DNA from 3 places in the Paraburkholderia sp. Cy-641 genome. Region 3 is predicted to be linked to each of the others. Evidence: riboswitches for the same ligand, from Rfam matches in the RefSeq annotation. Region 3 holds a riboswitch; each other region holds the start of a gene.
The links. A riboswitch is a leader RNA that binds a small molecule or an ion and turns the genes downstream of it on or off. The one in region 3 is predicted to bind cobalamin.
Positions count from the first base shown of each region.

Region 1 (9,936 bases), on a different contig from region 3:
AGGCTCTGGTTGCGATACACGAGCGGCGCGCCGAGCACGGCCGCGCCGCCGAGCATCGAGCACACGCCCGGCACGACTTCGCTGTCGTAGCGCGCGGCCAGCCGGTCGTGCAGGTACATGTACGAGCCGTAGAAAAACGGATCGCCCTCGCAGATCACGGCGACGTCGCGGCCCGCGTCGAGATGGCCGGCGACGATTTCGGCGGCCGTGTCGTAGAAGTCCGCGATGATCGCTTCATACGACAGCGGCGGTTCGAGCGCCTCGGTCGTGACCGGATAGACGAGCGGCAGATGCTGCTGCGCCTCGTCCAGATGCGCCTCGACAATACCGAACGCGTTGCCTTTCTTGCCCTTCGCGACGAAGTACGCAACCACCGGCGCGGCCTTCAGCAAACGCAGCGCCTTCAGCGTGATGAGTTCGGGGTCGCCGGGGCCGACGCCGATGCCGAACAGCCGGCCCCGGGTTGCCGTATGCCGCGTCGCCAGGGAGGTCGCTTGAGTTGTCGTTTGAGTCGTCACCTGTGCCGTCATTTACTCGATCTCCGTTGCGAGCGCGTTGACCGCCGCGGCCGCCATCGCGCTGCCGCCGCGCCGTCCGTGCACGACCACGTAGGGCACGCCGCGGCTGTTTTCCGCGAGCGCCGCCTTCGATTCGGCCGCGCCGACGAAGCCGACCGGAAAGCCGAGAATCAGCGCGGGCTGCGGCGCGCCCGCATCGAGCATGTCGAGCAGATGGAACAGCGCGGTCGGCGCATTGCCGATCACGACGACGCTGCCGGCGAGGTGCGGGCGCCACAGCTCGAGCGCGGCGGCCGAGCGCGTATTGCCGATCTCGCGCGCGAGCGCGGGCACGTTCATGTGCGTGAGCGTGCAGATCACCGCATTGTCGGCGGGCAGCCGCGCGCGCGTGATGCCCTGCGCAACCATGCCCGCGTCGCACAGGATCGGCGCGCCTTGCGCGAGCGCCACGCGGCCCGCCGTGCCCGCGCCGGCGGAGAACGCGAGGTCGTCGATCACGTCGACCATGCCGCACGCGTGGATCACGCGCACCGCGAGTTTTTCGAGGTCGGCGGGAATGCGTGACAGGTCGGCCTCGGCGCGAATCGTCGCGAAGGATTGGCGATAGATCTCCTGACCGTCGCGGATGTAATCAAGCATCGGGTTTATTCCTGACGAGACGCGCGAGCAGGTCGGCGGCCTCGTCGATCGTCAGTGGGGGTGCGACGCAGTGGCCGAAACCGGAGCGGCCGTCGCGTCGATAAAGGTCGTAGACGCCGGGCGCGGCGGCGAGCAGCGTGTACGGCGTGCAATGCGCGGCCGCGCACGAGCGCGGGCAGCCGCTCAGATGCACGTCGACGCCGGCGGGCAGTCGCGCGGCCAGTTGCAGCGCGTCGGCCTTGGTGTCGGCGAGACTCTTCGCGCAGCCTGGCGAGCCGGTGCAGGCGATCACGTGCGTGATGGCTTGGGCGGGATCGCAGGCGAGGCCGAGCGCGCCTAGCTGCGCGAGGACGGCAGGCACGGCCTGCGTCGGGATGTCGGGCAGCAGCACGCTTTGCCACGGGGTGATGCGCAGCGTGCCGTTGCCGTATTGCTGTGCGAGCGCGCCGAGGCCCTGCAGCGCCGCGGCGCTCAGACGCCCGAGCGGCGGCTGGCCGCCGACGTGCCAGGTGTGTGCGCCGCGCTGTGCGTGTGCGCCGAGGCGCAGCGCGGCGTCAGCGCGAAGAGGGCGTTGCCAGTGCGCGAGCGAGGCGTCGCGGGCGAGCGGGAAATCGACGTAGCGCTGCGCGTGTTCGAGGATCGCGTCGGCGGAGTGCGTGGCGAGCAGGTCGCGCATGCGGGTGGCGTGGGTGTCGGCGTTGGCGTCGGCGAGATCGAGGAACGTGTGCAGCAACGCGCGTACGAGCGCCAGGGCATGCGATGGTGCAACGGCAGCAAGGGGGCGGGGGCCGGCGAGGTCGCGGCGAGTGCCGGTGTCGGCACCAAGGTCCGCCCCATCTCCCGGGCATCCCGCGAGCCCGAACACGAAGCGCACGCCGCCTTCATCCGCCGACGCCGCGAGCCACACATCGTGCGGATGATCGACCCGCGCGAGCCGTTCGCCGCCGTCGAGCAGCAGGGCGAATTTCGGCGACAACGCCGCGAAGCGCGCCTCGTCTTGCAGCAGCGCGAGCAATTCGGCGCACAACGGCCTCGTATCGATCAACGCAGACGGATCGCGGCCGGCGGTGGGGCTGGTCATCACGTTGCGGATGTCGTCGGCGAAACCGAGAGCGGTGGTGTCCGGAGGAGCGTTTGCGTCGTTCGCGTCGAGCGGGGAAGAGCAAGAGCCAGCGGCCGAACCGGAAGCAGGAGCAAAAGCAGGATCAAAAGCGCACAGAGAACCCGCCCCCGGCCCCAACCCCGCTTCGATCAACTCTCCGCTCAACGCCGCCTCATGCCGCTCGCGCACGCCGCGCAGCTGCAGATTCGCGCGATTGGTCAACTCGATCACGCCGTTCGCGTGCCGCGTGCTCGCCTCGGCGATCGCGCGCGCCTGCGCGGCGCCGAGTTCGCCGCCCGGCAGCTTGATCCGGCAGAGGCCGCCGTCGCGCGCGGCGACGATGCGCAGCAGCCCCGGACACGCCGAGGGCCGCGACATCGGAAGCGCGTGGGGCAAAACGGTTGAGGGCGAAGCTCGATTCAAGACGGACACCGGGAATAGCGTCGCGCAACGGCCCGAGCAGGCCGCGTCGCGGACCTTGCTGCGGCATCGGTACACCCCGCCCGATGTTGGCTGGCACGAACAGTTGCGCCGGCAGGTCTCCTGGCTCGCAGGTCATGGTCCGCCGCGGCCTTCCCGGTCGAACCAGTGGCGCGTGGCGCAGGCGGACTCGCTGCATACAGTTGCGGGGGCAGCCACATCGTTACTGTGTTCCCTCTTGGGCCCCGAAGGGCGCCGGCGGCTGTATTATGCCTTTTTTCGAACCGCGCAACGAGGCTGGGCGCTTTGACTGGCGCGCCTCGGCGCGCTTTCGAAGGCTTCGCCGGCCGCGCTGCCGGACGGCTTTCGTAGGCGTTTCGGGCATGCTTTGAGCCTGTTTTTGAGCCTGTTCCAAGCGCCTTTTCAACCGCTTTTCCAACGACAAACGATGAGGATGGATGCATGCCGGCATGGCTGACCGTGGTGGGCATTGGCGACGACGGCTTCGCCGGATTGGGACGGCCCGCGCGGCGTGCTTTGCTTGGCGCCTCGGTGGTGTATGGCGGCGAGCGGCATCTCGCGATGCTGCCGGCGCGGCTTGCCGCGCGCCGCGCCGCATGGCCGCGTCCGTTCGATCTCGCGCCGCTGCTCGCCGAGCGTCCGCACGCGGTGTGCGTGCTGGCGAGCGGCGACCCGATGCTGTTCGGCGTCGGCGCGACGCTCGCGCGGCAGTTGCCGGCCGGCGAGTTGCGCGTGCTGCCCGCGCCGTCGTCGTTGTCGCTCGCGGCCGCGCGGCTCGGCTGGCCGTTACAGGACGTCGCGACGGTGTCGCTGGTGGGCCGGCCGCTCGCGGCGCTGAACGCGCATCTGCATGACCGTGCGCGCCTCTTCGTGCTGAGCGCCGATGGAGGCACGCCTGCGGCGCTCGCGGCCGCGCTCGTCGCGCGCGGCTTCGGCGCGACGCGCATGAGCGTGCTCGAACATCTCGGCGGCGAGCGGGAACGGCGCATCGAGGGCCGCGCCGATCAATGGCCGGCCGGCGAGATGGCCGCGCTCAATCTGATCGCGCTCGACTGCCGCGCGTCCGCGCATGCGCCGCGTCTGCCACTGAGCGGCGGCCTGCCCGACGACGCATTCATTCACGACGGCCAGTTGACCAAGCGCGATATCCGCGCGATCACGCTCGCGCGCCTCGCGCCGGCGCCCGGCGAATTGCTGTGGGACGTCGGCGCGGGCAGCGGCTCGATCGGCATCGAGTGGATGCGCGCGCATCCGGCCTGCCGCGCGATTGCGATCGAAGCGCACGAGATGCGCCAGGGCTTTATCGAGCGGAATCGCGATGCGCTCGGCGTGCCGGCGCTGCAACTCGTGGCCGGCCGCGCGCCCGCCGCGTTGCAGGGGCTGCCCGCGCCGCATGCGGTGTTTATCGGCGGCGGCGTGAGCGAGCCCGGTGTGCTCGACACCTGCTGGGCGAGTCTGCGCAACGGCGGCCGGCTCGTCGCCAATGCGGTCACGCTGCAAGGCGAGGCGGCGCTCGTCGCATGGCGCGAGCAGCATGGCGGCACGCTCACGCGTATCGCGCTCGCGCAGGCGCAACCGCTCGGCGGTTTCGACACGTGGCGCCAGGCGTTGCCGATCACGCTGCTCGAAGCGACGAAGCCGGCCGATGCGTCGCCGGATAACCGGTCGGCCGATTCGTGATGCGCGACGAGACTCCCGAACAGCCGGCGCCGCTGCGCAGCGGCTACACGACCGGTAGCTGCGCGACGGCGACCTCGCTCGCGGCGGCGCGGCTGCTGCTCGCGGGCGTGGTCAGCGAGGTCGCCGAGATCGTGCTGCCGAAGGGCCAGCATGTACCGATGCGGCTCGTGTTTTGCCGGTTCGTGGCGCGGGGCGATGAGGGCGGGACGCAGGACAGCGGGTTAACGGGCACGCATGGCAACGAACATGACAATGAACAAGCGGGTGTGCAAATAAACCCGCAAGCAAGCCCGCACAGCGGACGGATCGCCGAAGCCGGCACGATCAAGGACGCCGGCGACGATCCCGACGTGACCCACGGCGCGGTCGTCTTCGCGCGCGTGCGCCTCGTGCCCGAGCCCGGCGTGATTTTTCGCGCGGGGCCCGGCGTCGGCACGGTCACGCGCGCGGGGCTCACGCTGCCGGTCGGCGAACCGGCGATCAACCCGGTGCCACGCCAGATGATGACGCGGCATCTGAGCGAACTCGCCGCGCAGCACGCGTACCGCGGCGGCTTCGAGGTGACGGTCGGCGTCGAGGGCGGCGAAGAACTGGCGCTGAAAACGATGAACCCGCGCCTCGGCATTCTCGGCGGGTTGTCGATTCTCGGCACGACCGGCATCGTGCGGCCGTTTTCGTGCTCGGCGTATATCGCGTCGATCCATCAGGGCATCGACGTCGCGCGCGCGAACGGCTACACGCATCTCGCCGCCTGCACCGGCAACGCGAGCGAGGACGCGATGCGCGCGCACTACGGCCTGCCCGATATCGCGCTGATCGAAATGGGCGATTTCGTGGGCGCGGTGCTAAAGCATATGAAGCGCGCGCCGGTCGAGCGGCTCAGCATCTGCGGCGGCTTCGGCAAGCTCAGCAAGCTCGCGGCGGGCCATCTCGATCTGCATAGCCGCAATTCGAGCATCGACCTCGAACAGCTTGCGGCATGGGCCGCCGCGCATGGCGCCGACGCCGCGCTGCAAGCCGCGATGCGCGCGGCCAACACGAGCCAGCAGGCGCTCGCGCTAGCGCATGCGCAGCAGGTGCCGCTCGGCGATATCGTCTGCGCGCGCGCGTTGGCCGTCGCGCGTGAGATCGTGCCGCCGCAGGTCGGCGTCGAGACGTTTGCGATCGATCGCCAGGGCAAGCTGGTCGGAGCCGCGCGATGATGCGGGTTCTGCTGCTCGGCGGCACCGGCGACGCGCTGAAGATCGTGCGCCGGCTCGGCCCCACGCACGTGTACAGTCTCGCGGGTCTCGGCAAGGTGCCCGACGATTTGCAGTGCGCGGTGCGCGTCGGCGGTTTCGGCGGTGCCGACGGCCTCACGCGTTACCTCGAAAGCGAACGGATCGGGCTCGTGATCGACGCGACCCATCCGTACGCGGCGCAAATCAGCGCCAACGCGGCGCAGGCGAGCCGCGCGGCGCACGTGCCGTGCTGGGCACTGCGCCGTCCGGCGTGGCAGCCGCAAGCCGGCGACGACTGGCGCATGGTCGGCGACTGGCACGAACTGACGGCGGCGCTCGCGCCGTTCAGGCGGCCGCTCTTCACGCTCGGGCGCGAACCGCTCGCGCATCTCGACGAAATCCCGCCGCATCAGTTCTGGACCGTGCGCGTGCTCGACCCGCACCCGGACACGGCGCGCTCGCGCACGCTCGCGGCGCGCGGGCCGTTCACGCTCGATGGCGAGCGCGCGCTGTTCGCGCTGCAGGCATTCGACGTGGTCGTCAGCAAGAACAGCGGCGGTGGCGCGACCGAGGCGAAGCTCGAAGTCGCGCGCGAACGCGGCCTGCCGGTCGTGATGCTGCGGCGTCCGCCACTGCCGCCGGCCGAGCGCGAGTTTGCCGCCGTTGCCGATCTGCTTGACGCATTGCGTACGGTTGGCGCGGTCGGCGCAACAGCTCATTGAATAACGTTTGGAGTCTTGAATGACGGTGTTTTTTATCGGCGCGGGTCCGGGCGACCCGGAGCTGATTACGGTGAAAGGGCAGCGGCTCGTGCGTGCCTGCCCGGTGATTCTCTACGCGGGTTCGCTCGTGCCGGCCGCGGTACTCGAAGGACATCGCGCCGAGCAGGTGGTCAACACCGCGGACCTCGATCTCGACCAGATCGTCGCGCTGCTCGCAGCCGCGCATGCGAAGGGGCAAGACGTCGCGCGCGTGCATTCGGGCGATCCGTCGCTATACGGCGCGATCGGCGAGCAGATTCGCCGTCTGCGCGAACTCGGCATTCCGTACGAGATCGTGCCCGGCGTGACCGCGACGGCCGCCTGCGCGGCCGCGCTCGGCTGCGAACTGACGCTGCCCGATGTTTCGCAGACGCTGATCCTCACACGTTATGCGAGCAAGACGGCGATGCCCGAGGGCGAACAGCTCGCCGATCTCGCCCGGCATCGCGCGACGCTGGCGATTCACCTCGGCGTGCGGCATCTCGCGCGCATCGTCGACGAGTTGCGGCCGCATTACGGCGGCGCCTGTCCGATCGCGGTGATCTATCGCGCCAGCTGGCCCGACGAGGAGAAGATCACCGGCACGCTCGACGATATCGTCGGCAAGGTGGCAGGGACGTCGATCGAACGGACCGCGCTGATTCTGGTCGGCGAGGTGCTGGCCGCCGAGGGCTTCGCGGAGTCGACGTTGTACGCGAAGGGCGCTTGAGCGTGGCGGGCGGCAGGGGGCATGTCGCGTGTGCGTGCAGGGTAGGCGCTAGGTCTGCCTGCATGGGGCCGCTGTTCTCAACGCGTCATCAGCGCTTCGTCAACGCCTCAGCAGCGCCTTCACGGGCGCTCCTGCCTCTCCTTGCGCTCGGCGCCAGGCGGGCGCACCACGCGCCCATGCGAAAGCTTCGTGACCAGATCGATCTGGTCGCGCGCATCCTTGGCGAGCGCGCGGATCGGAGCCTGCGTGGCGTCGTCGGTCTCCTGCGGATGCGTCAGCAGCACCGCTTCACGGTGGAAGATCTGCCGGTTGTCGTCGAGATAGCGCAGTAGCGCCGTGCGCATCGCGGTGCGCGGCGACCGGGGCGGCAGCTTCGCGTGGTCGATCGCCGTGTAGAGGGCGTCCCACTCCGGCAGGATATCGGTGATGAGCCGGTTCGAGGCCACGTCCCGTTCGACCTGCGACGCCATGCGCATGTGCCGCCATGCGTCGAGGTCCGCGAGCGCTTTCAGTTGGGCTGGATGCATGTCGAACAGCACTTTCTCGAACTGCGCATCTTCGAGTCTCGCCGCGCTCATGTGCGTAAGCGGATAGGCGAACGCACCGAGCGCGGCGCCCCCCACCAGCGTCGACGCCAGCAGGCTCGTGCGCGAGCGGCGCTCACGCGCGACGGGTTCGAGCGGCCGCGCAAGCAGCGCGCCGATCAGCATGCCGCCGATCAGGCCGCCGACGTGCGCGGCATTGTCGACGCCGCGATGCACCAGACCGCTATAGAGATTGAAGAGAATGAACACCCACATCGCGCTGCGATTGCGCTCCGCGAGCGTCTTCGGCAACTCCTTGCGATAGCGCAGCACGTAGACCAGCAGCGCGCCGGCCACGCCGAAGATCGCGCCGGACGCCCCCACGGTGCTGAGCGCGGGATGCACGAAGATGCTGAACATGCTGGCGCTGAGCCCGGCGAACAGATAGAGCGCGAGAAAACGCGCGTTGCCGTACAAACGTTCGGTCAGCCGGCCGAGCGCATAGAGCACGAGCATGTTCGACACGAGGTGAGCGAGGCCCGCATGGACGAACAGGGCACTCACCAGACGCCACGGCTCGCCGCTGAGCGTATCGGGCGCGAAGTTCGCGCCCCAGTCGAGCAGTGTGCTCGGATGGGGCTTGAACGGGTCGGCTCCGGCGGCGTACATCGCCATGAAAACGACGAGGTTCAGCACGATCAGCGCGTAGGTGACCCACAGGTGCGGCGTCAGCGCGGCAAGCCGGTAGTTGATCGTGTTGAGCGCGCGCCGCTCGGCCGCGAAGGCGGGCGTCATCTGCGCGGGCAGCAGGCCGACGATCTGCTGCACGTCTTCGAGGCTGCCGGTGGTCAGCGCGACGCGTCGCACGTCGCGCGAGCCCGCGCGCAGATCGAAGCACAACTGCCGCCCGTCGAACTCGATGTCGTAGATTTCGTCGCGGTGAAAGTCGTACTGTTGACGGCCGCTCGCTCGACGCAGCACGACGCGCTCCTGGCGGATCGATAGTTCGCCTTTGATGCGTAATGCATGGCGCAAGGCGGACAACGGATTCCAGCGCAGATGCCAGCTTTTTGGCCGGACTGAATAGCGCAGCTTGAAAGTCGCTGCGCTGTCCCAATCCGCGAAAACGGAAAACGCGGCAGGGGGCATGCCCGAAGCGTGGCCCGACGCTCCAGGATGGGGTTCGACACGATCCATGTGATCGCCTTCTCTCGATGTTTTTCTTGGTATGCCTTTGAGGCGTTGCGCCATTCTGAGTTGGGCGCGTTTTTATTTCAAGTGAGAGAAAGCGCTCAGTCTTCCATCGGCGACAGGACTTCGACCGGCACCGGCTTGTCTCCGCTGAGCCGGATCGTCGGCACGAGCGAGAACAGCGAGACGACGCACAGCCCGATCACGAAGATCGACACGAACGTCAGGTGCAGCGACTGATGCAGCACGAGGCGGATCAGGTCGCTGTCGCCGAGATCGGCCGCGCGGTTCTGCAGCAGTGCCTTCAGCTGGTCCGACGTCACCGTGGCGACGCCTTTCGAATGACTGAGCCCGAAGTTCAGCACCGCGCCGAACAGCGTCGCGCCGAGCGTGCTGCCGAGATTGCGCGAGAACAGATTCGACGCGGTCGCGCTGCCGCGCTCCTCGGGCTTGACGATCTCCTGGATCAGCATGAGCGAACTGACGCTCGACGTGCCCATGCCGAAGCCCATGATGAGCGACGCGACGCCGGCGATGACCGGCGAGGCGCCTGGCGACAGGAACAGCAGCAGTACCGCGCCGAGCGGCACGAACGAACTGCCGCCGATCAGCATGCGCCGCAGCCCGAGCCGGTGGAACGACTTCGCCGCGAAGGTCGCGCCACTCGGCCAGCCGACCATCATCATCGTGAGCGCGAGGCCGGCCACGACCGGCGAGCGGTGCAGCACGCCCTGCACGTACATCGGCAGGAAGGTGGTCGCGCCCATCAGGATCATGCCGGCCAGCACCGTCGCGCTGTTGCAGGCGGCGATCGGCCGGCGGCTCCAGAGCGCGAACGAGATCATCGGCTCGGCCGCGCGGCGCTCCTGCAGCACGAAGCCGACCACGCACACCACGAACACGCCGCCCGCCCAGCCGGCCTGCGTGAGGGCGTTGTCGCCGGCGTAGGTGAGCGCCATCATCAAGGCGGCGATCGCGGCCATGAAGAGTGCGGCGCCGCCGAAGTCGATCGACGGCCGCGCGTGCCGTTCCGATTCGCGCAGGAACGCGATGAAGCCGGCCGCCGCCGCGAGGCCGATCGGCAGGTTGATCCAGAAGATCCACGCCCACGACAGGTTGTGAATGATGAAGCCGCCGACCATCGGGCCGAG
Region 1 is NZ_VWWM01000003.1:74,716-84,651, reverse strand. Features, by position in the region: gene F3J20_RS02690 (precorrin-2 C(20)-methyltransferase) at 1-530, opposite strand, end outside; gene F3J20_RS02685 (precorrin-8X methylmutase) at 531-1,157, opposite strand; gene cobG (precorrin-3B synthase) at 1,150-2,637, opposite strand; cobalamin riboswitch at 2,775-2,954, opposite strand; gene cbiE (precorrin-6y C5,15-methyltransferase (decarboxylating) subunit CbiE) at 3,142-4,380, shown strand; gene F3J20_RS02670 (cobalt-precorrin-5B (C(1))-methyltransferase) at 4,380-5,582, shown strand; gene F3J20_RS02665 (cobalt-precorrin-6A reductase) at 5,579-6,322, shown strand; gene cobM (precorrin-4 C(11)-methyltransferase) at 6,342-7,070, shown strand; gene F3J20_RS02655 (rhomboid family intramembrane serine protease) at 7,190-8,791, opposite strand; gene F3J20_RS02650 (MDR family MFS transporter) at 8,887-9,936, opposite strand, start outside.
Region 1: it holds a riboswitch for cobalamin, as region 3 does, so the genes downstream of both, cobG (precorrin-3B synthase) here and cobW (cobalamin biosynthesis protein CobW) in region 3, are expected to answer to the same signal.

Region 2 (9,936 bases), on a different contig from region 3:
GCGCACGCGGCGATCACCGTCACCGACGATAGCGGCGCGACCGTCACGCTCGCCGCGCCCGCGCAGCGCGTCATCAGCCTCGCGCCGCACGTCACCGAGTTGCTGTATGCGGCGGGCGGCGGCGCGAAAATGGTCGGCGCGGTTTCGTACAGCGACTATCCGCCCGAGGCGAAGCAGCTGCCGCGCGTCGGCGACAACAAAGCGCTCGACCTCGAACGCATCGTCGCGTTGAAGCCCGATCTGATCGTCGTGTGGCGGCACGGCAATGCGCAGCGTCAGCTCGACCGGCTGCGCGAACTGCATATCCCGCTCTTTTTCAGCGAGCCGCGCCATCTCGACGACGTCGCCGTATCGCTGACGAAGCTCGGTCAATTGCTCGGCACGTCGGCGACGGCCGATGCGGCGGCGGCCGCGTATCGCGACGACATCGCGCGACTGCGCGCGCAGTACGCGAGCCGGCCGGTCGTCAGCGTGTTCTACCAGGTCTGGGACAAACCGTTGATGACGCTCAACGGCGAGCACATGATCAGCGACGTGATCGCGCTGTGCGGCGGACGCAATGTCTTCGCGCAATTGCAGCCGCTCGTGCCGACCGTGTCGACCGAAGCGGTGCTCGCGGCGAATCCCGAGGCGATCGTCACCGCCGCGCCGGGCGCGACGCGTCCCGACACGACGCTGCCGCAACTCGACACGTGGCGCGCATGGCCGGGCCTTGCCGCGGTCGCGAACAACAACCTCTTCGCGATCGACGGCGATCTCATCAACCGTCCGGCGCCTCGCATCGCGCAGGGCGCGCGCGAACTCTGCGAAGACCTCGACCTCGCGCGCTCACGCAGAAAACCGCGCGCGCCGTAAATCCCCTCACGCATTCCAGCGCACCAGCACCCACTGCTGCGTGGCCTCGTTGCGCCGCAGCCAGACGATGCCGGTCATATCGAGCGCCCAGTGCAGACAACGCGCGAGCGGCACGTCGAGCACCTGCGAGGCGATCGCGCGAATCACGCCCGCGTGCGTGACCACATAGGCCGGCGACAACTCGCGTGTCTGCGCGAACGCATCGAACCACGCATGCACGCGCTGTGCGAACTGCGCGACGCTCTCGCCGCCATGCGCGCATGCATGCTCGAAATCGGCGGCCCAGTCGTCGAGCTGCGCGCGATCGATCGCGTCCCAGCGCTGCGTTTCCCAAGCGCCGAAATTCATTTCCTTCAGACGTTCGTCATGGCTGACCACGCAGCCGAAGTCGCTCGCGATCTCGGTGGCGAGCGCCGCGCAGCGCGTGAGCGGACTCGAAATCAGCACGCGCGGCGCCGGCACCTGCAAGGTCGCGAGCCGCAGCGCGAGCGCGCTCGCCGACACCTCGGCGCTTTCGGCCAATGCGACGTCGCTGTGTCCGTAACAGATGCCCGCATCGAGCGCGACGGCGGGATGACGAATCAGGACGATATCCATGCGAGCCCCACCAGATAGATGCTCAATTCGAAAACCTGCTGCGCGAAGCCGAGGCAATCGCCGGTATAGCCGCCGATGCGTCTCACGAAATAACGGCCGATCGCCACGCGCAGCACGAGCAGCACACAGCATGCCGCAAGCGCGAAACGCCAGTCGGGCGCGCCGCGTCCGTTCGGCCACAGCAGCCACAGCAAACCGAACAGCGCCGCGCAGGCCAGCGCGGGACCGCTCAGGCGCTGTGCGACCGGCTTCGCCTTGCCCTCGGCGCGCACGTAGTCGAGCGTGGCCAGATAGCTGATCGCCATCGCGCGGCTCGCGCCGTGCGCCGCGATCATCAGACCGGCCGCGCGTGACGGCGGCAAGGCCGCGAGCGTTTGCCACTTCAACGCGAGCGCGACGACGAGCGCGATCGCACCGAATGCGCCGACGCGCGAGTCGTGCATGATGCGCAACACGTCCTCGCGCGAATAGGCGCCACCGAACGCATCGACGCAATCGGCGAGACCGTCTTCGTGAAACGCGCCCGTGACGAGCAGCGACGCGGCCATCGACAGCAGCACCGCGACGCCCGCCGGAAATACGCGCAACGCGGCGAGATAGACGAGCGCGCTCAAGCCGCCGATCAATACGCCGACGAGCGGAAAGTAGCGCGCCGCCGCATTCAGATAATGCGGCTCGTAGCCCACCCAGCGCGGCACGGGCACGCGCGTGAAATAACCGAGCGCCGTGAAGAAGTAGCGCAATTCCGCGAGCGGGTTCATGAGCGGGGCGAGGTTCGCGTCACGTCACGCCTTGGGTCACACCTTAGGTCACACATCATCCCTCGCGATCGGCCACGCCGGCCGAGTCGAAACTCGCCATCTCGTTGACGAAGGCCGTCGCCGCGCGCAGCAGCGGCACCGCGAGTGCCGCGCCGGTGCCCTCGCCGAGCCGCATGTCGAGCGACAGCAGCGGCTGCGCGCCGAAATGATCGAGCATGCGCCGATGCCCGGCCTCGTTCGACGCATGCGCGAACACGCAGTACTCGCGCACCTCGGGTGCGAACGCATCGGCAACGAGTAGCGCCGACGTCGCGATGAAGCCGTCGACGAGAATCGTCATGCGTGCTTCGGCGGCCGCGAGATACGCGCCCGCCATCATCGCGATCTCGAAGCCGCCGAACGTCGCGAGCACGTCGAGCGGCGCCGGCGTTGGCGCGTGATGCGCAAGCGCCGCCGCGAGCACGTTGCGCTTGCGCGCGAGCCCCGCGTTGTCGAGACCGGTGCCGCGCCCGACGCATTCGTCGAGCGGCACGTCGCACAAGCGGCTCATCAGACACGCGGCCGACGAGGTGTTCGCGATCCCCATCTCGCCGAAGCCGATCACATTGGTGCCGAGCGCCGCGTGATGACGCACGCGCGCCGCGCCCGCCTGCAAGGCGGCCAGCGCCTCGGCCTGGGTCATCGCCGGTTCGTGCGCGAAATTGCGCGTGCCCGGTGCGACAGGAATGTCGACGAGCCCTTGCGTCGTCGGCAACGGCGTCGCGATGCCCGCATTGACCACTTCGAGCTCGATGCCCGCGACGCGGCTCAGCGCATTGATCGCCGCGCCGCCCGCGAGAAAATTGGCGACCATCTGCGCGGTCACCGCTTGCGGATACGGGCTCACGCCTTCGGCGGCAATGCCGTGATCGCCGGCGAAGACGATCATGGCCGGGCGCGCGACCGTCGGATGCGTGCTGCGTTGAATCAGCCCCATCTGCCGCGCGAGCGTTTCCAGACGGCCGAGGCTGCCGGGCGGCTTGGTCCGCGTATCGATGATGTGTTGCAGCTCGGCGCGCAGCGTCTGATCGAGCGGAGCGACGTTGGGCAAACCGGCCGGGCGTGGAAAGCGAGTCATAGGTATAAGCGGAAATCGCCGCAAAAGAATGTCGGAATAAAAAAGTCAGCCTGATGCAATGTCATGATCGGCATGCGATTCATGACGCATACGCGGCGCGGGAATCAGCGCCTCGTGCTCGCCGTCGCGAATCAGAATCAGCGGATAGCCGAACGCGCGGCTCGTCAATTCGGGCGTCAACACGGCGCGCACCAGGCCGGCGCATGCGCCGCCTGCTCCATCGAGCAGCAATGCGTGCGTCGCGAAGCGGCGCGCGAGATTCAGATCGTGACACGAAAACAGCACACAGCGCCGCGGTTCCTGCGTCCATGCAACGAGCGCTTCGAGGCAATCGATCTGATGATGCAGGTCGAGATGCGACAGCGGTTCGTCGAGCAGCAGAAGCGGCGCATCCTGGCACAACACGGCCGCCAGCGCGACACGTTGGCGCTCGCCGCCCGATAACGACAGCACATCGCGCGCGGCGAAACTGCCCAGGCCGAGCCGTTCGAGCGCCGCCTGCGCGGCCGCGCGATCCGCGTCGCGCTCCCACCCCCAGCCGCCGAGATGCGGAAAGCGGTTCAGCATCACGATGTCGAGCACGCTGGCGCTGAACGCATCGTGCGCGCTTTGCGGCATCAACGCGCGGTGCCGTGCGAGCGGCAACGGCGGCCAGTCGGCAAGACGCCTGCCATCGAGTTCGACGTGCCCCGCCGACGCCGGCCGCAGCCCCGCGAGCGTGGACAGCAGCGTTGTCTTGCCCGCGCCGTTCGGCCCGGCGACGCACCAGATTTCGCCGGCATGGAAGGTCTGCGTGAACGCATCGAGCAAGGTGCGCGCGCCGGCGCGCAACGTCACGCGTTGCGCGCTCAGCGCCGAAGCCGGGACGGTATCGTGGGCGCGTGTCATGGACGCCTCTTCAGCAGCATCCAGAGAAACACCGGCACGCCGACCAGCGACGTCATCACGCCGACCGGCAACTGCGCGGGCGCAATCACAGTGCGCGCGACGAGATCCGCGCCCATCACCGCGACGCCGCCGCCGAGCGCGGCCGCCGGCAACAGCATGCGCTGATCGTTGCCGAACGCGAGCCGCAGCATGTGCGGCACCACGAGGCCGACGAAGCCGATCGTGCCCGCCGTCGTCACGGCAGCGGCAGCCGCAAGCGAGGCCACCAGGTACACGCGCAGACGCAACGGCATGACCGCAACGCCCAACGCCTGCGCGGCCGCATCGCCGCGCAGCAGCACGTTCAGGCGCGGCGCGGCGGGCACGATCACAAGCAGCGCGAGCAGCAGCGCGACGAGCGCGGTCCACGGCAGCGCGCCGCCGTTGAGGTCGCCGGTCAGCCAGAACAGCATGCCGCGCAAGCGGCTGTCGGGCGCGAGATTGAGCAGCAGCGTAATCAGCGCGCCCCACCCCGCCGCGATCACCGCACCGGTCAGGAGCAGCCGCGGCGACGTGTCCTGCGGTTCGCCGCGCCATAACTCGCGCCGCGCGAGGCCAAGCACGAGCAGGATCGACACCAACGCACCGGCGAACGCACTCGCATCGACGATCCACCATGCGCCGCCCGCGATCATCGCCACGAGCGCGAACGTCGCCGCGCCGCCCGATACGCCGAGCACATACGGCTCGGCCAGCGGATTGCGCAACAGCACCTGCAGCAGCGCGCCGGCGAGCGCGAGCAACGCCCCGCACGCGAAGCCCGCGAGCGCGCGCGGCAAGCGCAACGTACGCACGATCTCGCCGGCGAGGTCGTCGGCGCGCGCGGGTCCGGCATGCCACGGCATCAACGCGGCCAGCACGCGCGATGGCGCGAGCGGCACGCTGCCGAGCGCGAGCGACGCGACCAGCACGGCCAGGGCGATGACCGCGAGTCCGAGCCAGATCGCGGCCGCGCGCCTTGCGTTCATCGTGCGCATGGTAGGCGTGACGTGGCCGGCAGCCGGCAGCGAGCCCGGCGCGCGATTCATGCGCGCGCGCTCACGCCGGTGCGTGCGTTACTGCTGCTGCCAGCCAAGCGTGACGTAGGCACCGCGTCGCGGCGAGTTATACGAGTAGGCCGTTTCATAGTCCTTGTTCAGCAGATTCTCGATTTGCGCGCTCACGTACCACGCTTTCGTGATGTTGTAGCGCGCCGACAGATTCACGATGCCATAGCCGCCCAGATTGCCGGTGCTGTCCACGCGCGGGCCGCTCACGATCCACTCGCCGCCCACGCGCCAGCCGCCGATGCTGCGATTGATCGCGAGCGAGCCGAAGCGTCGCGCGCGCCGCACGAGGTCGACGTCGTTGTCGAGATCGACGGGATTCTGCAGCGTCAGCGAGGCGCGCACGTCGGTCTTGCCGACATGCCCGCTCCACGATCCTTCGAGCCCCTGCACTTTCGCGTGCCCGACGTTCTCGGCCAGATAGATGCCGGGGATCGTCTGCACGTAATCGATCAGATTCGTATAGCGCGTCTGAAAGGCACTGACACGCACCACGCCGAGCAGGTTCGATGCGTACTGCAAACCCGCTTCGACCGAATGACTGCGCTCGGGCCGGATCGACGGATTGCCGCTCAACGGATAGTACAGATCGTCGAAGCTCGGCGCGCGGAACGCGTCCGAATAGCTTGCGGTTGCCTTCCAGTGCGAGGTGATGTCGAAGCCATAGCCGAGATAGTAACTGTTCGCCCCGCCGAAATCGGAGTACTGGTCGCGCCGCACGTTAGCCTGAATCTGATTGCGGCCGAAGCGCGCGGTATAGCCCGCGAATACCGAATCGACGTGACGGTTGGGCGCCGCGAACGTATCGGAATCGAGGCTCTGATCGAGATGCTCGTAGCCGAGTTGCAGCTTCTGGTTCGCGGCCAGCGCGAAATCGTTCTGCCAGGTGTACTGGCGATTGTCGGTATCGAAGCGGCCGTTGTCGATGCCGTTGGTATTCGACACGCTGCGGTCGTCGCCCTCGGCGACCGTGAAATGCGTGGTCCACCAGTCGGTCAGCTTGCCGTTCGCGAACACCGAGACCTGACGCACCTTGCTATAGAGGTTGTTCAGATCGGTCGGCTCGCCATAGGCGTTGTCGTAGCTGTTGTTGCCGTTCGACTGGAAATAGGTGACGCCGGCGTCCCACCTGTCGCTGAACTTGTGACGCAGCGATGCCGAGAGGCTCTCGTTCAGATTGCCGTTCGCGTTCGGATTCGCGCCGGGCGCTTGCAGCGGATCGAGCGAGGAAAAGCCATCGGTTTTGGTGCGCGCGAGCGAGATGCTGAAGGTCGTGCGGCCGTCCTGATCGAGCGCGCCATTGACGCCGATGGTTTGCGTCTGCGTGTGATAACTGCCGTAGCCCAGCGAAAAATTGAAGCGCGGCGGATGATCGCCGCCATCTTTCGTGAACACCTGCACGACGCCGCCAATCGCACCCGAGCCGTACAACGCCGAGACATTGCCGTTCACGACCTCGACGTGATCGACCTGGTCGAGCGGAATCTGCGCGAGTTGCGCGGAACCGAGGCTCACCGAATCGACGCGCACGCCGTCGATCAGCACCAGCGATTGCGTCGACGACGCGCCGCGCAAAAAGAGGCTCGTCGTCGAACCGGGGCCACCTGTACGCGAGATTTGCGCGCCGGGCGCGAGCTGCAGCAGGCCGGGCAGATCGGTCGCGGTCGTGTCGGCAATGTCCTGCTGATCGAACAGCGTGGTCGGCGGGATCGTATCGGCGAGTGCCTGCGGTCCGCGTTCGGCGGTCACGACGACTGGCGAGAGTACGGTGGCCGGCGGGTTCGCGCGGGGGCTCGCATCGGCATCGGTATTCGCATCGGCGGACGCGCTCGAAGCTGAAGCCGATGATGCGGCCGACGAAGCAGCCGGCGAAGCAACGGGCGATGCAACATCGGCCGGCACGGAAGACGCCGCCGACGCGGCAGCCGTGGTCCCGGCAGTCTGCGCATGCACGACGGGCGGCAGACCCGCGAACGCGAGCAGCGCCGCGCGGGCGAAGGGGGACAGCATGGGTGAGAGTCCTGTGGATAGCGTGCGCAGCCCGCTTCCCCGCAGGCCGCCGCGTAACGAGGCGCCCCCGATGTTTAACGTTTTCGCGGGGGACGTCCTCTCCCTCTGGCCGGTATCCGGGCTGCGACACATCGGCCCCGCCTTCCCACGCGTGACGCGCAGTGGCACACTTGCAGGTTAAGCTTCGACCTGCAATCAGGACCGACCTGCATGACGAGATGCGGTCGCTTACCGTTGCGGGGGCAGCGCAGGTTCGCGCGTGCCGGTGTCGAACCCCGCGCGCGCCCTGCTTCCCGTTTAACTGCGCGCGCCGAAAAGCGCGCGCGGGCACCAGAGTGCGGCCAGTTTAGGAGCGACCCCGGCGAGCGTCAAGAAAGGTCAATCCCTGCGCGAGCCGTGCCGTTGAGTGCAGGTTATTGTCCGATCGACGAGCGGTTTTTCATCTTATGGTCGGGAAAATGCTTGCATAAAGCCAAGTTGTTACGTCTCGAAACGAGACAATTGTCGGAACCTGTAACATTCCGCGCTAAAATGCGAGGTCTTTAGAGGACGCAGCACATGCTCACCGAACTCGAATCACTCTCCCAGAACATCGGCAAGCTGATTGCGATCAGCCAGCGCCACCATGAAGCGCGGCTCGCGCTCGAAGAACAACTCGCGCACACGCGTGCCGAAGTCGAAGCCACGCATGCGGAACTCGCGCAATTGCGCGGGGAGCGCGATGCCCTGCAGGCGGAACGCGATGCGCTCTCCGCCAAGATCGACGACGCTCAGGTGCGCCTGAATGCGATTCTCGAGAAATTGCCGCGTGCCCGCGCGAGCAGCGAACCGGATAACCAGCTCGATCTGCTCGACTCCGCTCAACCCGAACCCGAGGAAGCGGAAAGCGACGTGAGCCGCCACGGAGAAAACGCATGACCACCAAGCAGATCGAAGTATCGATTCTCGACGTACCGTATCGTCTCGCCTGCTCGCCGGAAACCGAAGCCGCCCTGCTCGAAGCGGTCGCACGCGTCGATGCGGAAATGAAGAAAATCCGCAACGGCAGCAACGTGCGCGGCACGGATCGCATTGCCGTCATGGCCGCGCTGTCGCTGGCATCGGAACTGCTTAAGCTGCAAAACAGCGTGCGACACGGAGAAGCATTTCCCGCTGAAGAAATCCGGCGTACAATGCAGCAAATGAACGAACAGCTCGGTACTGTGATTGAACAGTACAGCTTGCAGTAAGCGGTCACAGCCGGCTTCGAACCCAATGTCGAACCGGTCGTGAATTCAACGAAGTAACTTGAAACGCAGTACTTTTTTGCAAAGCGGGTGTGCGGTGTTGGTAAAGCACATGAGCACCTCTCGCAAGCGTTTGAGTTCTTCTGTTAAAGTTTGAACTGCTGTAGCTTCATCGGTTTAGCTTCCCTGCCTGGTTCGCCAAGGTCATATATTCCTTGAACCAATGCCATGTGCACGGTTGCGGAAATTTGTAGCACGGGCGTGCGCGTCACTCTGTCTGATGTACCCGAAGTGTTGCTAACTGCGACCAATTCTGAACCCCCGGTTCAGGATGCCGGCCTAGCGGCTAAGGCGGGGACCTTATCTGGAACGGCATCGTACTTCGGTTCGATGCCGTTTTTCTTTGGGCTGCGTTTTCCGGTGCTGCTTTCAGGTGCTTTTTGCAGGCGCCGGTTCGCGCGCGTCGTTCAATCCCTCACGTTCAATTCGATTCATGCGCTACTGGCTGATGAAGTCCGAACCGGACGAAGCAAGCATCGACGATCTCGCCAACGCACCGCATCGCACGTTGCCGTGGACCGGCGTGCGCAACTATCAGGCACGCAATTTCATGCGCGACACCATGCAGATCGGCGACGGCGTGCTCTTCTACCATTCGAGCTGCCCCAAGCCCGGCATCGCGGGCATCGCGGAAGTGTCGTCCACCGCGTATCCTGACCCGACCCAGTTCGATAACAAGAGTCCGTACTACGACGCGAAGTCGTCGCAGGAAACGCCGCGCTGGATGCTCGTCGACGTCGTGTTCAAAAAGAAGATTCCGCTGATTCCGCTTGCTGCGCTGCGCGAGCATGCCGAGTTGCAGGACATGCGTGTGCTCGCCAAAGGCAACCGTCTGTCGATCACGCCGGTGACCGAAGCCGAATGGCGTTTCATCACAAAACAGCTTGTTTGAGGGCATATCCGGCGTTCGCTCGTGACTTATGACGAACGGGTGAACGCACCGTGTTGTTCTCCACATGGCGGATAACGCCGAATTAGGGAACCAAGACAACGCGAGCCGCGCCTAATGATCGGACACGCGTGTTGCAGGGCTCATTGAAGGGCTTCGCCTGGCCGGCGAGCCAGCCCGTCGCGAAAGCGAACCCGCAACCCCTACGCCATCACATGTCACTTGTGTCACACGTGCACAACCTGTTCATACAAGGAGTTCAACAATGACGAAACAAGCCGCACGGGCCCTCGCACTCGCTCTCGCCTGCACCGCGCCTGTCGCGCTCGCGCTGACCCCGACCCTCGCGCGCGCGCAAAGCGTCATGCCGCAGCCCGCGGGCGTGCTGTCGCTCAATGCGCAGGCGAGCGCGGAAGTCCCGCAGGACGTCGTCGACATCACATTGTTT
Region 2 is NZ_VWWM01000038.1:3,154-13,089, reverse strand. Features, by position in the region: gene F3J20_RS20485 (cobalamin-binding protein) at 1-855, shown strand, start outside; gene cobC (alpha-ribazole phosphatase) at 862-1,452, opposite strand; gene F3J20_RS20475 (adenosylcobinamide-GDP ribazoletransferase) at 1,437-2,213, opposite strand; gene cobT (nicotinate-nucleotide--dimethylbenzimidazole phosphoribosyltransferase) at 2,269-3,330, opposite strand; gene F3J20_RS20465 (ABC transporter ATP-binding protein) at 3,376-4,218, opposite strand; gene F3J20_RS20460 (iron ABC transporter permease) at 4,215-5,285, opposite strand; gene F3J20_RS20455 (TonB-dependent receptor) at 5,313-7,313, opposite strand; cobalamin riboswitch at 7,403-7,663, opposite strand; gene F3J20_RS20450 (ATPase) at 7,872-8,231, shown strand; gene F3J20_RS20445 (cell division protein ZapA) at 8,228-8,542, shown strand; RNA gene ssrS (6S RNA) at 8,720-8,901, shown strand; gene F3J20_RS20435 (EVE domain-containing protein) at 9,033-9,491, shown strand; gene F3J20_RS20430 (SIMPL domain-containing protein) at 9,754-9,936, shown strand, end outside.
Region 2: it holds a riboswitch for cobalamin, as region 3 does, so the genes downstream of both, F3J20_RS20455 (TonB-dependent receptor) here and cobW (cobalamin biosynthesis protein CobW) in region 3, are expected to answer to the same signal.

Region 3 (9,936 bases):
AGTTCGAAAACGGCCGGTTCTACGAAAAGAACAGTTCGGTCCGCTCCTTTACGCTGGCGCGCTGACGCTGGTAGATTCTCGGGACCGGCCCCGCGGCCGGTCCGTCTCTTCGTCCCCCCGTCCCGGATTACATCGTTCGTTGCCCACTATTCCCACGACCTCCGCGCGCTTGAGCCTCGATCCACGCGCCCGTTTGGGCCGGCGCGCCGGCCGGCGTTTCCTGATCGAGTGGGTAGCGGTCGGCTGCCTCGGCATCGTGGTGATCCTGCTCACTTCGTTCGGGCGGCTAAGCGGCGGCATCGATCAACTCGTGTACGACCGCTTCCTCGGCGCCCGCGCGCAGCCCTTGCTGTCCGACATCGTGATGGTCGAGATCGACAACGCGAGCATCGCGCGGCTCGGCCGCTGGCCGTGGCCGCGCAGCGTCCATGCGAAGCTGCTCGAACGGATCGCGGCGGCGCAACCGGCCGCGGTGGTCTACGACGTGCTGTTCACCGAACCGAATCTCGACGACGCCGCGCTCGCCCACGCGGTCGCGCTGAGCCCGACCTATCTGCCCCTGCTGCTCACGTCGCCCGACGACACTGGCCGCCGGGTCGTCGTCGAGCCGGTCGCGCCGCTCGCGCGCGCGGCCGCCGGGATCGGCCACATCAATTTCGAGGTCGATAGCGACGGCATCGTGCGCAGCGTCGCGCGCTTCCAGGGCGACGACGGCTCGCGCTGGCCGCAACTGATGCTGCTCGTCGCCGAAGCGGTCGAGAGCGGCAAGCTGCATCTGCGCGGCGGTCCGCCGCCGCGCCGCTCGGCCGAGCCCGTGCGCGGGAAAGCCCGAGGCAGTGACGGCGGCGAGGGCCGTTTCCTGATCCCGTTCGGCTCGAACGCCGGCAACTACACGAAGCTCAGTTTCGCGGACGTGCTCGACGGCAAGGTGCCGGCCGATCAGCTGCGCGGGCGCATCGTCGTGATCGGCGTGACGGCCTCGGGCCTGTACGACCGCTTCGCGACGCCGGTGTCCGGCGAGCTGGGGCCGCTGCCCGGCGTCTACATTCACGCGAACGTGCTCGACACGCTGCTGACCGGCCGCGAGATCGAGCCGGTCGGGCGCTGGTTCGTGTTCGCGGCGTCGCTCGCGCCGCTCGCCGCGCTGCTCGCCGGCTTTCTCGTGCTGTCGCCGCGCCGCTCGCTGCTCCTGACCGGCACGCTCGTGCTGCTCGCCGCGGCCGGTAGCGCGGGACTGCTCTACGGCGGTCGGCTCTGGATGTCGCCGGTGCCGGCGATCCTCGGCGTGGTGATCGTCTATCCGATCTGGAACTGGCGCCGCCTCGAAATGACGATGGCCTATCTGCGCGGCGAACTGCAGCGTCTCGCCGACGAACCGCATCTGCTGCCCGAGGCGCCGCGCAGCCGCCGCGAGTTCGGCGGCGATGTGCTCGAACAGCACATGGCGCTGATGGCGCAGGCCGCGCAGCGCGTGCAGGACATGAAGCGCTTCGTGTGGGACAGCCTCGACAGCGTGCCCGAGCCGATTCTCGTGAGCGATCTGCGCGGCATCGTGCTGATCGCGAACCACGCGGCCAAGGCGCATTTCGCGCGGCTCGGCGCGGCGATGCCCGAGGACCAGCCGATGCACACGGTGCTCGGCGGCCTGACGCTCGTGAAGACGATCGACAGCGGCGCGGCCTCGGACGCCGAGCGCAACCTGTCCGCGCATGCGCACTGGCCGGCGCCGCTCGATCCGAGGCGCGACGAATTCGCCGCGTTGATGGCGCAGGGTGTCGAAGTGCGCGACGCGAAGGAGCGCGACCATCTGCTGCGCTATGCGACCTGCACCAACGCGCAGGGCGAGACGACCGGCTGGATCGCCGGTCTCGTCGACGTGTCGGCGCTGCATGCAGCCGAGCGTCAGCGCGAGGACGCGCTACGGCTGCTGTCGCACGACATGCGCTCGCCGCAGGCGTCGATCCTGGCGCTGGTCGAGATGGAGCGCGCGCGGACCGAGCCGGCGCTCGCGCGCGGCCTGCTCGAACGTATCGAGCGCTATGCGCAGCGCGCGCTGACGCTCGCCGACGACTTCGTGCAGCTCGCGCGGGCCGAGTCGCAAACCTATGTGCTCGAACCGCAGAGCCTGACCGAACTGGTGATCGACGCGAGCGACGAAGTCTGGCCGCAGGCGCACGCGAAGCGCATCGCGCTGCACACCGAGACGGGCGACGCCGACAGCGACGGCCACTGGATTTGTGCCGATCGCTCGCTGATGACGCGTGCTTTTGTCAATATTCTGAACAACGCGATCAAGTACAGTCCGCCAGACACGCGCATCGTCTGCAGCTTCGCGAGCCTGCCGGCGGGGCCGCACCCGGGCGGCACGGCGCGGCGCGTGTCGTGCACGATCCGCGATCAGGGCTACGGCATTCCGAAGGAGCAGCAGGCCGGGCTGTTCGAGCGCTTCCGGCGCTTTCACGAGGCGGAGCGGCCGGAAGTGGGCGGCGCGGGACTGGGCATGGTGTTCGTGAAGACCGTCGTGACCCGTCACGGCGGCGGTGTCGAGGTCGTCAGCGCCACGGGCGAGGGCACGGCTTTCACGATCTGGCTGCCCGCGCTCGACGACGCCTAACCAACGCGTAAGCGGCCGAACCGATCGCGCCGCGCCCGTGTCCTATCCGATTGACCCGAGAGCGATCCATCCAAGAGAAACGAGGAAATGGCAAAAGTCTTCTATCTTTGCGCGGCACTGGCCGCGGCGAGCCTGACCGGCTGCGCGGGCCCGAGCGCCGACGTGCACGTCGCGCGGCCCGACCCTGCTGCCGCCGCGCTGCAAGGCGAGCCGACCTATGCGATGGCGCGCACGCAGCCGCAGGAAGGCAGCACCGATCATCCGCAGGCGGAGAAGCTGGTGCGCGACGAGCTGGCGAAACACGGTTTCGTCGATAGCGACGGCAAGCAGGCGCATTACCGTGTGTCGATGGCGTACAGCACGCGCCTCGCGTCGGTCGGCATCGGCGGCAAGGATTGCGAGCCGGCCGACTGCGGCGACTCGGGCGGCGGGCTCGGTGCGCTGATGTTCGGGCGCGAGTACCGCCATACGCTGACGCTGCGCTTCTTCGACTACGCGAATGGCGAGGAGCGCTACAAGGTCAGCGCGGTGTTCGTCGATCGCAATGCGGACCCGCTGCATGCGCTGCCGCTGCTCGCGAAAACGGCGCTTGCGAAGCTGCCGTTCGACGAACCGGCCGACTGGCGCGTGAAGCTGAGCATCGACAAGACGAGCGGCGCGGCGAGTGTGGAGTCGATGAAGCCGTTGCAGCCGTTGCAGCGTTGAGGCAACGCTAAGGCAGGGATAGGCTTTGGGCTAACGGCGCTGTTGGGTTGGGGCTGACGGGGCTGAGCCTGGGCTTGGGCCGGGTTGGGACGAAGTCGAAACGAGGCCCAAACCTGGTTCATCCAGACCCGGCTAAAGCGGCAAGCCGGGGCCGCCCCGGCCTTGTGCGCGCCTTACTCGCGCTCCACAACATCACTCTGCGGCCAGCAGTTTTCGAACACGCAATCGGCAAGCGGCAGACGGCTCGCCCAGCGCTCGGTTTCGAGCATCGGCTCGCTGTAAAACCGGTCGACGTGGCCGAGGCACAGAATCGCGACCGGCCGCGCGCCCGCGGGCATGCGCAGCAGCTCGCGCACCGCCTCGACGTCGAACAGCGACACCCAGCCGAGCCCGAGCCCTTCCGCGCGCGCGGCGAGCCACATGTTCTGGATCGCGCACGCAACCGAGGCAAGGTCCATCTCCGGCAACGTGCGGCGTCCGAACACGTGCCGCTCGCGCCCGTCCATCAGCGCGATCACGAGCAGTTCCGCGCATTCGAGCATGCCCTCCACCTTGAGCTTCATGAACTCGTCGCGGCGCTTGCCGAGCGCGTCGGCGGTGGCGAGCCGTTCGCGCTCGACGATGTCGTGCAGGGCCGTGCGCAGGGTTGAATCGGTAATGCGCGCGATGCGCCACGGCTGCATGAAGCCGACGCTCGGCGCGTGATGCGCGGCGTCGAGCAGACGCCGCAGCACGGCGGGATCGACCGGATCGGCCACGAAGTGGCGCATGTCGCGGCGTTCGTAAATCGCGCGATATACCGCGTCGCGCTCGGAATCGTCAAAAGGCTGCGCCATGGAACAGGGCGGCCGTGAAGGCCGGGTTGGAAGGCCAGTAGGCGTGCATATAGGTTGCCACAATCGGGCCCACGCGATAAACCGCCTCGCCGGCGGCGTCGCTGTGCGCGCGTGTGGCGAAGCGCAGCGGCGCGAGCGGCGTGCTGAGCTTCGAGTAGTGGAACGTGTGGCCGGTCAGCGGGCCGTGCAGGCTGTCGATCTGCTGCATGCCGAGCGCGGCGAAGCGCTTTTGCAGCGTCGCGTGACCGGGCACGAGGCCGAGCATGGGCGTGCTCGTGCCGTGCGCGTCGGTCAGCCGGTCGAGCAGATAGAGCATGCCGCCGCATTCGGCGACCACGGGCTTGCCCGCCGCGACGTGCGCGCGGATCGACGCGGCGCTGCGCGCGTTGCCGGCCAGCGTCGCCGCGTGCAGCTCGGGATAGCCGCCCGGCAGATAGAGCGCGTCGATGTCGTCGGGCAGGGCTTCGTCGGCGAGCGGCGAGAAGTCGTGCACTTGTGCGCCGAGCGCTTCGAGCAGCGCGACGTTGGCCGGATAGATGAACGAGAACGCGGCGTCGCGCGCTATCGCGATCCGCTTGCCGTCGAGCAGGCGCGGCAAGACTTCGGGCACGGGCGAGTCGAAGTCGACGGCCGGCGGCAACTCGGCGAGCGCGGTTGCCGCGAGCGTATCGGCCGCGTGCTCGAGGCGCGCGTCGAGGTCGTCGATTTCGTTTGCCTGGTGCAGGCCAAGGTGCCGGTCGGGCAGCGTGATTTCGTCGCTCGCGGCGATGTGCCCGCACCAGTGCAATTCGGGCGGCAGCGCTTCCTGCAGCATCTGCGCGTGGCGCGCCGAGCCGACGCGATTCGCGAGCACGCCATGAAACGGCAGTTCGGGCCGAAAGCGCGCGAGCCCGAACGCGAGCGCGCCGAAGGTCTGCGCCATCGCCTGCGCGGAGATCACCGCGAGCACCGGCACGCCGAACGTCGCGGCGAGATCGGCGCTGCTCGGCGTGCCGTCGAACAGGCCCATCACGCCTTCGATCAGGATCAGATCGGCCTCGGCCGCCGCCTGCGCGAGCAGGTTGCGGCACGCGGTTTCACCGACCATCCACAGATCGAGCGACAGCACCGGCGCGCCGCTCGCGCGCGCGAGGATCATCGGGTCGAGAAAGTCCGGGCCGGTCTTGAACACGCGCACGCGCCGTCCGAGCCGCCGGTGCAGGCGCGCGAGCCCCGCCGTGATCGTGGTCTTGCCCTGGCCCGAGGCGGGCGCGCTGATAAAGAGCGCGGGACAGGCCGGGCGGCGCGTCGCTTCGGGCGCTGACGGCATCGCTCAGAACTCCACGCCGCGCTGCGCCTTCACGCCCTGCTCGCGATACGGATGCTTGATCGCGCGCATTTCGGTGACGAGATCGGCGGCTTCGATCAGCGCGTCCGGCGCATGGCGGCCGGTCACGACGACGTGCAGCATCGGCGCGCGCGCGTTGATGACCGACAGCACTTCGTCGAGCGGCAGGTATTCGTACTTGAGCACGGTGTTCAGTTCGTCGAGGATCACCATCTGATAGTCGCCGCTTTCGATCATCCGGCGCGCCTCGTCCCAGCCCTTGCGCGCGGTGGCGATGTCGGCGTCGCGGTTCTGGGTGTTCCAGGTGTAGCCGTCGCCCATCGTGACGAAATCGCAGTGTGCGATCGCGCCGAGAAAGTCGCGCTCCGAGGTATGCAGCGCGCCCTTGATGAACTGCACGACGCCAAGGCGCATGCCGTGGCCGAGCACGCGCACGGCCATGCCGAACGCGGCCGTGCTTTTGCCCTTGCCGGTGCCGGTGTTGACGATCAGCAGGCCTTTCTCGACGGTCGCGGCGGCCTGTTTCTTTTCATGGCCCTCGCGGCGGCGTTCGGTCATGCGTTGATGCGATTCGGGATCGGTTTTCATCGAAGGTCCTGTTGGGGAGTGTCGGGTTGGGTTGGAGCGGTGTCGGCGTCGCTGCTGGCCGAGGCGATCGCGACGGTAACGCCGTCGTGCACGGTCTTGGGTACGAGCAGGCGCGCGGGCTGTGTGGGCGATGCAGCGGCTGACGCAGCCGCCAGGGTCTGCGCCGCGAGCAGCGCGCAGGGTTCGCAAACGCCATCGACGCCGAGATGCGTTTGCGCGGCCAGCGACGGCGTGGCGACCGGCACCGCGGCGATCTGCTCGCGGCTGAACACCTGCAACGGCAGCGCATGACGCGCGCAGAATTCGCGCAGGCCCGCTTCGTGGGCTTTGGCGTCGAGCGTGGCGACGGCGTGAATCTGTTCGAAAGAAGCGACGCACGCGTGCGAGCCGAGCGCGGCGCGCACCGCCGCTTCGATCTGTTGCGCCGAACTGCCGAGGCGACAGCCGATGCCGACGCCGAGCGTCTTGCCCGGGCGTCCGGTGTGTCGAGCGGCATCGGCTTTGGCTTCGGCATTCGCGTCAGCGCAAGAGGCCTCGTGCCCGGCGCTGGCGAGCGAGGCGCGCGTCATCGCGGCATGCAAGGCAAACGCCTCGCGGTAATGGAAAAAGGGCGGCTGCCTGCAAGGGCGCACGCGGCAAGGAAGATCGAGGTCATGCGGTACTGCGAATCCGGGCTTGGACCATCGCGCGGCGCGTTGCGTTTTCGCGGCGAAAACCCCGTGGAAAAACGCCACGCGCGGCGCGGCCATGCTTGAACGCCATCACATCCGTTCCCCGCGGATTCCGGCGGCCGGCAACGCAGCGATGAACGCGGCGCCGCCTCCGCGTCTGGCCGGTATCCGGGCTGGCGGCCTCACGCGCTTTGCCTTCCCGTCCGGATTCATCGGACAGTGGCGCGAAAAACGCATGTGCGACGCGGCCGGAACGGCGCTCGCGTCGCAGGTCGCTTACCGTTGCGGGGACAGCACAGATTGAACGCATGACGCGCTGCCTGTTTCCCGTTTAACTGCACACGCGAGCGCATGTGCGGGCACCAAACGCGCGCATACGATAGCACATGGCGCCCCGCCGGATAAGCGCGCGCGGCGCTTCACGCGGTGTCCTTTCCTTGACTGCGCATGGCCGTGGGCCTACACTCGCACGCACTTCTGGTGCTCGCGCGCGCATCCATGCGCGTGCAGTTAAACGGGAAACAGGGAGCCCACCTGCTCTGGAACGGGCCAACCTGTGCTGTCCCCGCAACGGTAAGCGAAAAGCGGTATCGGCTGCATGGCCGGCCACCGCGGAGCCGGCTTCGATGTCCACGCGCAAGGCTGCGTCGGCATATCACCACTGGTCGAGAAACCACTCGGCCGGGAAGGGGAAGCGGCGCTTTCGCCAGCCCGGATACCGGCCCGAAGATGCAGGACGGACGCCACGGGGATGCGGCGTCGCGTTCACGACCTCACTTTCCGCTTTCTGTTTTCCGTTGTCGCGGCAACGCCGGCGCTCGTTCCGGCATGCGCGGCGCAACGCCTTCGGATGAACCTCACGATGCAAACTCAATTGCGCAAGATCCCCGTCACGATCGTCACGGGCTTTCTCGGCAGCGGCAAAACCACGCTGCTGCGGCACATTCTTCAGCATGCGGGCGGCAAGCGCATCGCGGTGATCGTCAACGAGTTCGGCGAACTCGGCATCGACGGGGAGATCCTCAAGGGTTGCGGCATCGGCTGCGATGAAAACGGCGTCGAAACCGAAGGGCAACTGTATGAACTCGCGAACGGTTGCCTCTGCTGCACCGTGCAGGAAGAGTTTTTTCCGGTGATGGAAAAGCTCGTCGAGCGCCGCGGCGAAATCGATCACGTGCTGATCGAAACCTCGGGTCTCGCATTGCCGAAGCCGCTCGTGCAGGCGTTCAACTGGCCGCAGATCAAGAACAGCTTCACGGTCGACGCGGTCGTGACCGTCGTCGATGGTCCGGCTGCCGCGAGCGGCCAGTTTGCCGCGAACCCGGTCGCCGTCGATGCGCAGCGCAAGGCCGATCCGAATCTCGATCACGAATCGCCGCTGCACGAGCTGTTCGAAGATCAGTTGTCCGCGGCCGATCTCGTGATCCTGAACAAGACCGACCTCGTCGACGATGCGCAGCAGCGCGCGGTCGAAGCGCTGATTCGCGGGGAGATTCCGCCGCAGGTGAAGATCGTGCGCGCGCAGCAGGGCCAGCTCGATCTGCACACGCTGCTCGGGCTCGAAGCGGCTTCGGAAGAGACGATCCACCTGCGCCACGATCATCACGGTTCCGCCGACGATCCCGACCACCACCACGACGAATTCGATTCGGTCGTCGTGGAAGCGCGCGTGTCGTCGCGCGACGCGGCGATCGCCGCATTGCAGACGCTTGTCGAAGGCCACACGATTTATCGCGTGAAGGGCTTTGCCGCGTTGCCGGGCGCGGCGATGCGCCTCGTGATTCAGGGCGTGGGGCGGCGCTTCGACAGCTATTTCGACCGGCGCTGGCAGGCCGGTGAAAATGACGGCGGCGCGCACGCCGGCAGCCGTTTCGTGCTGATCGGCGAAGACCTCGATCAGGCCACGCTGCAACGCGCGTTCGACGCGGCACTCGACGCCGCCGCTCCTGCGCCCGCGAGCGTTGCCGCACACCAGGCGTAAGCGCTCATGCATCTGCTACGCACGACGCCGGGCGGTTTCGTCGACGATACGCAGGGCGTGATCCGTATCGATCAGCAGCCTGCCGATATCGTCGTGCTCAGTTCCGCCGACACCACGCTGTCGCTGCTCGCGAGCGTGGTGCCGCGTCTCGGCGACGGCTTCCCGAGCCTGCGGCTCGCCAACGTCACCTATTTGCGGCAGCCGGCGTCGGTCGATTTCTATCTCGACGACGTGTTGCAGCATGCACGCGTCGTCGTGGTCGATCATCTCGGCGGCGAGGCTTACTGGCCGTACGGCATCGAGCAGGTCGTCGCGCTCGCGCAGCGCAGGCAGCAAACGCTTGCGATGTTTTCCGGCGATTTGCAGGAGGACCCGAACCTGCTCGCGCGCAGTACCGCGAGCGCCGAGCTGTGCCATCAGTTGTGGCGTTATCTGCGCGAGGGCGGCCCGCAGAATGCCGAGGCGTTCCTGCGCTGCATCGCCTATCGCGCGCTCGATTGGGGACGCGAGCCCGAGCCGCCGCGCGCGTTGCCGGCCGCGTCGCTCTATCATCCCGCGCACGACACGCCGACCATCGCCGACTGGCAGGCGCGCTGGCGCCAGGACGCGCCTGTGGTCGCGATTCTGTTCTACAAGGCGCATCTGCAGGCTGCCAATACCGCGGTGTTCGATGCGCTGATCGACGCGCTCGAAGCGCAAGGGCTCAATCCGCTGCCGCTCGCGATCACGTCGCTGAAAGATGCGGTGAGCCGCGAAGTCGTGCAGTCGCTGTGCGCGCAGCACGATGCTGCACTCGTGCTCAATACGACCGCGTTCGCCGCGTCCGCGATCGACGACCCCGAGCCGCTCGCGCTGGCCGGCGACGCGCCGGTGTTGCAGGTGATCCTGAGCGGCGGCAATCGCGAGGACTGGCTCAAGGACAATCACGGCCTCAATTCGCGCGACATCGCAATGCATATCGCGCTGCCGGAAGTGGACGGCCGCATCATCACGCGTGCGATCAGCTTCAAGGGGCTCGCCTATCGTTGTCCGCATACCGAGGTCGACGTGGTCCGCTATCAGCCCGACCTCGAACGCGTGCGTTTTCTCGCCGAACTGAGCCGCCGCTGGTGCCGTCTACGTTCGCTCGACAATGCGGACAAGAAGCTCGCGCTGATTCTCGCGAACTATCCGATGAGCGAAGGGCGCATCGGCAATGGCGTCGGGCTCGATAC
Region 3 is NZ_VWWM01000010.1:5,899-15,834, reverse strand. Features, by position in the region: gene F3J20_RS07770 (FecR domain-containing protein) at 1-65, shown strand, start outside; gene F3J20_RS07765 (CHASE2 domain-containing protein) at 149-2,614, shown strand; gene F3J20_RS07760 (DUF4136 domain-containing protein) at 2,702-3,319, shown strand; gene bluB (5,6-dimethylbenzimidazole synthase) at 3,493-4,155, opposite strand; gene F3J20_RS07750 (cobyrinate a,c-diamide synthase) at 4,139-5,464, opposite strand; gene cobO (cob(I)yrinic acid a,c-diamide adenosyltransferase) at 5,468-6,070, opposite strand; gene F3J20_RS07740 (cobalamin biosynthesis protein) at 6,067-6,639, opposite strand; gene F3J20_RS31805 (hypothetical protein) at 6,646-6,825, shown strand; cobalamin riboswitch at 6,883-7,123, opposite strand; cobalamin riboswitch at 7,203-7,483, shown strand; gene cobW (cobalamin biosynthesis protein CobW) at 7,604-8,722, shown strand; gene cobN (cobaltochelatase subunit CobN) at 8,729-9,936, shown strand, end outside.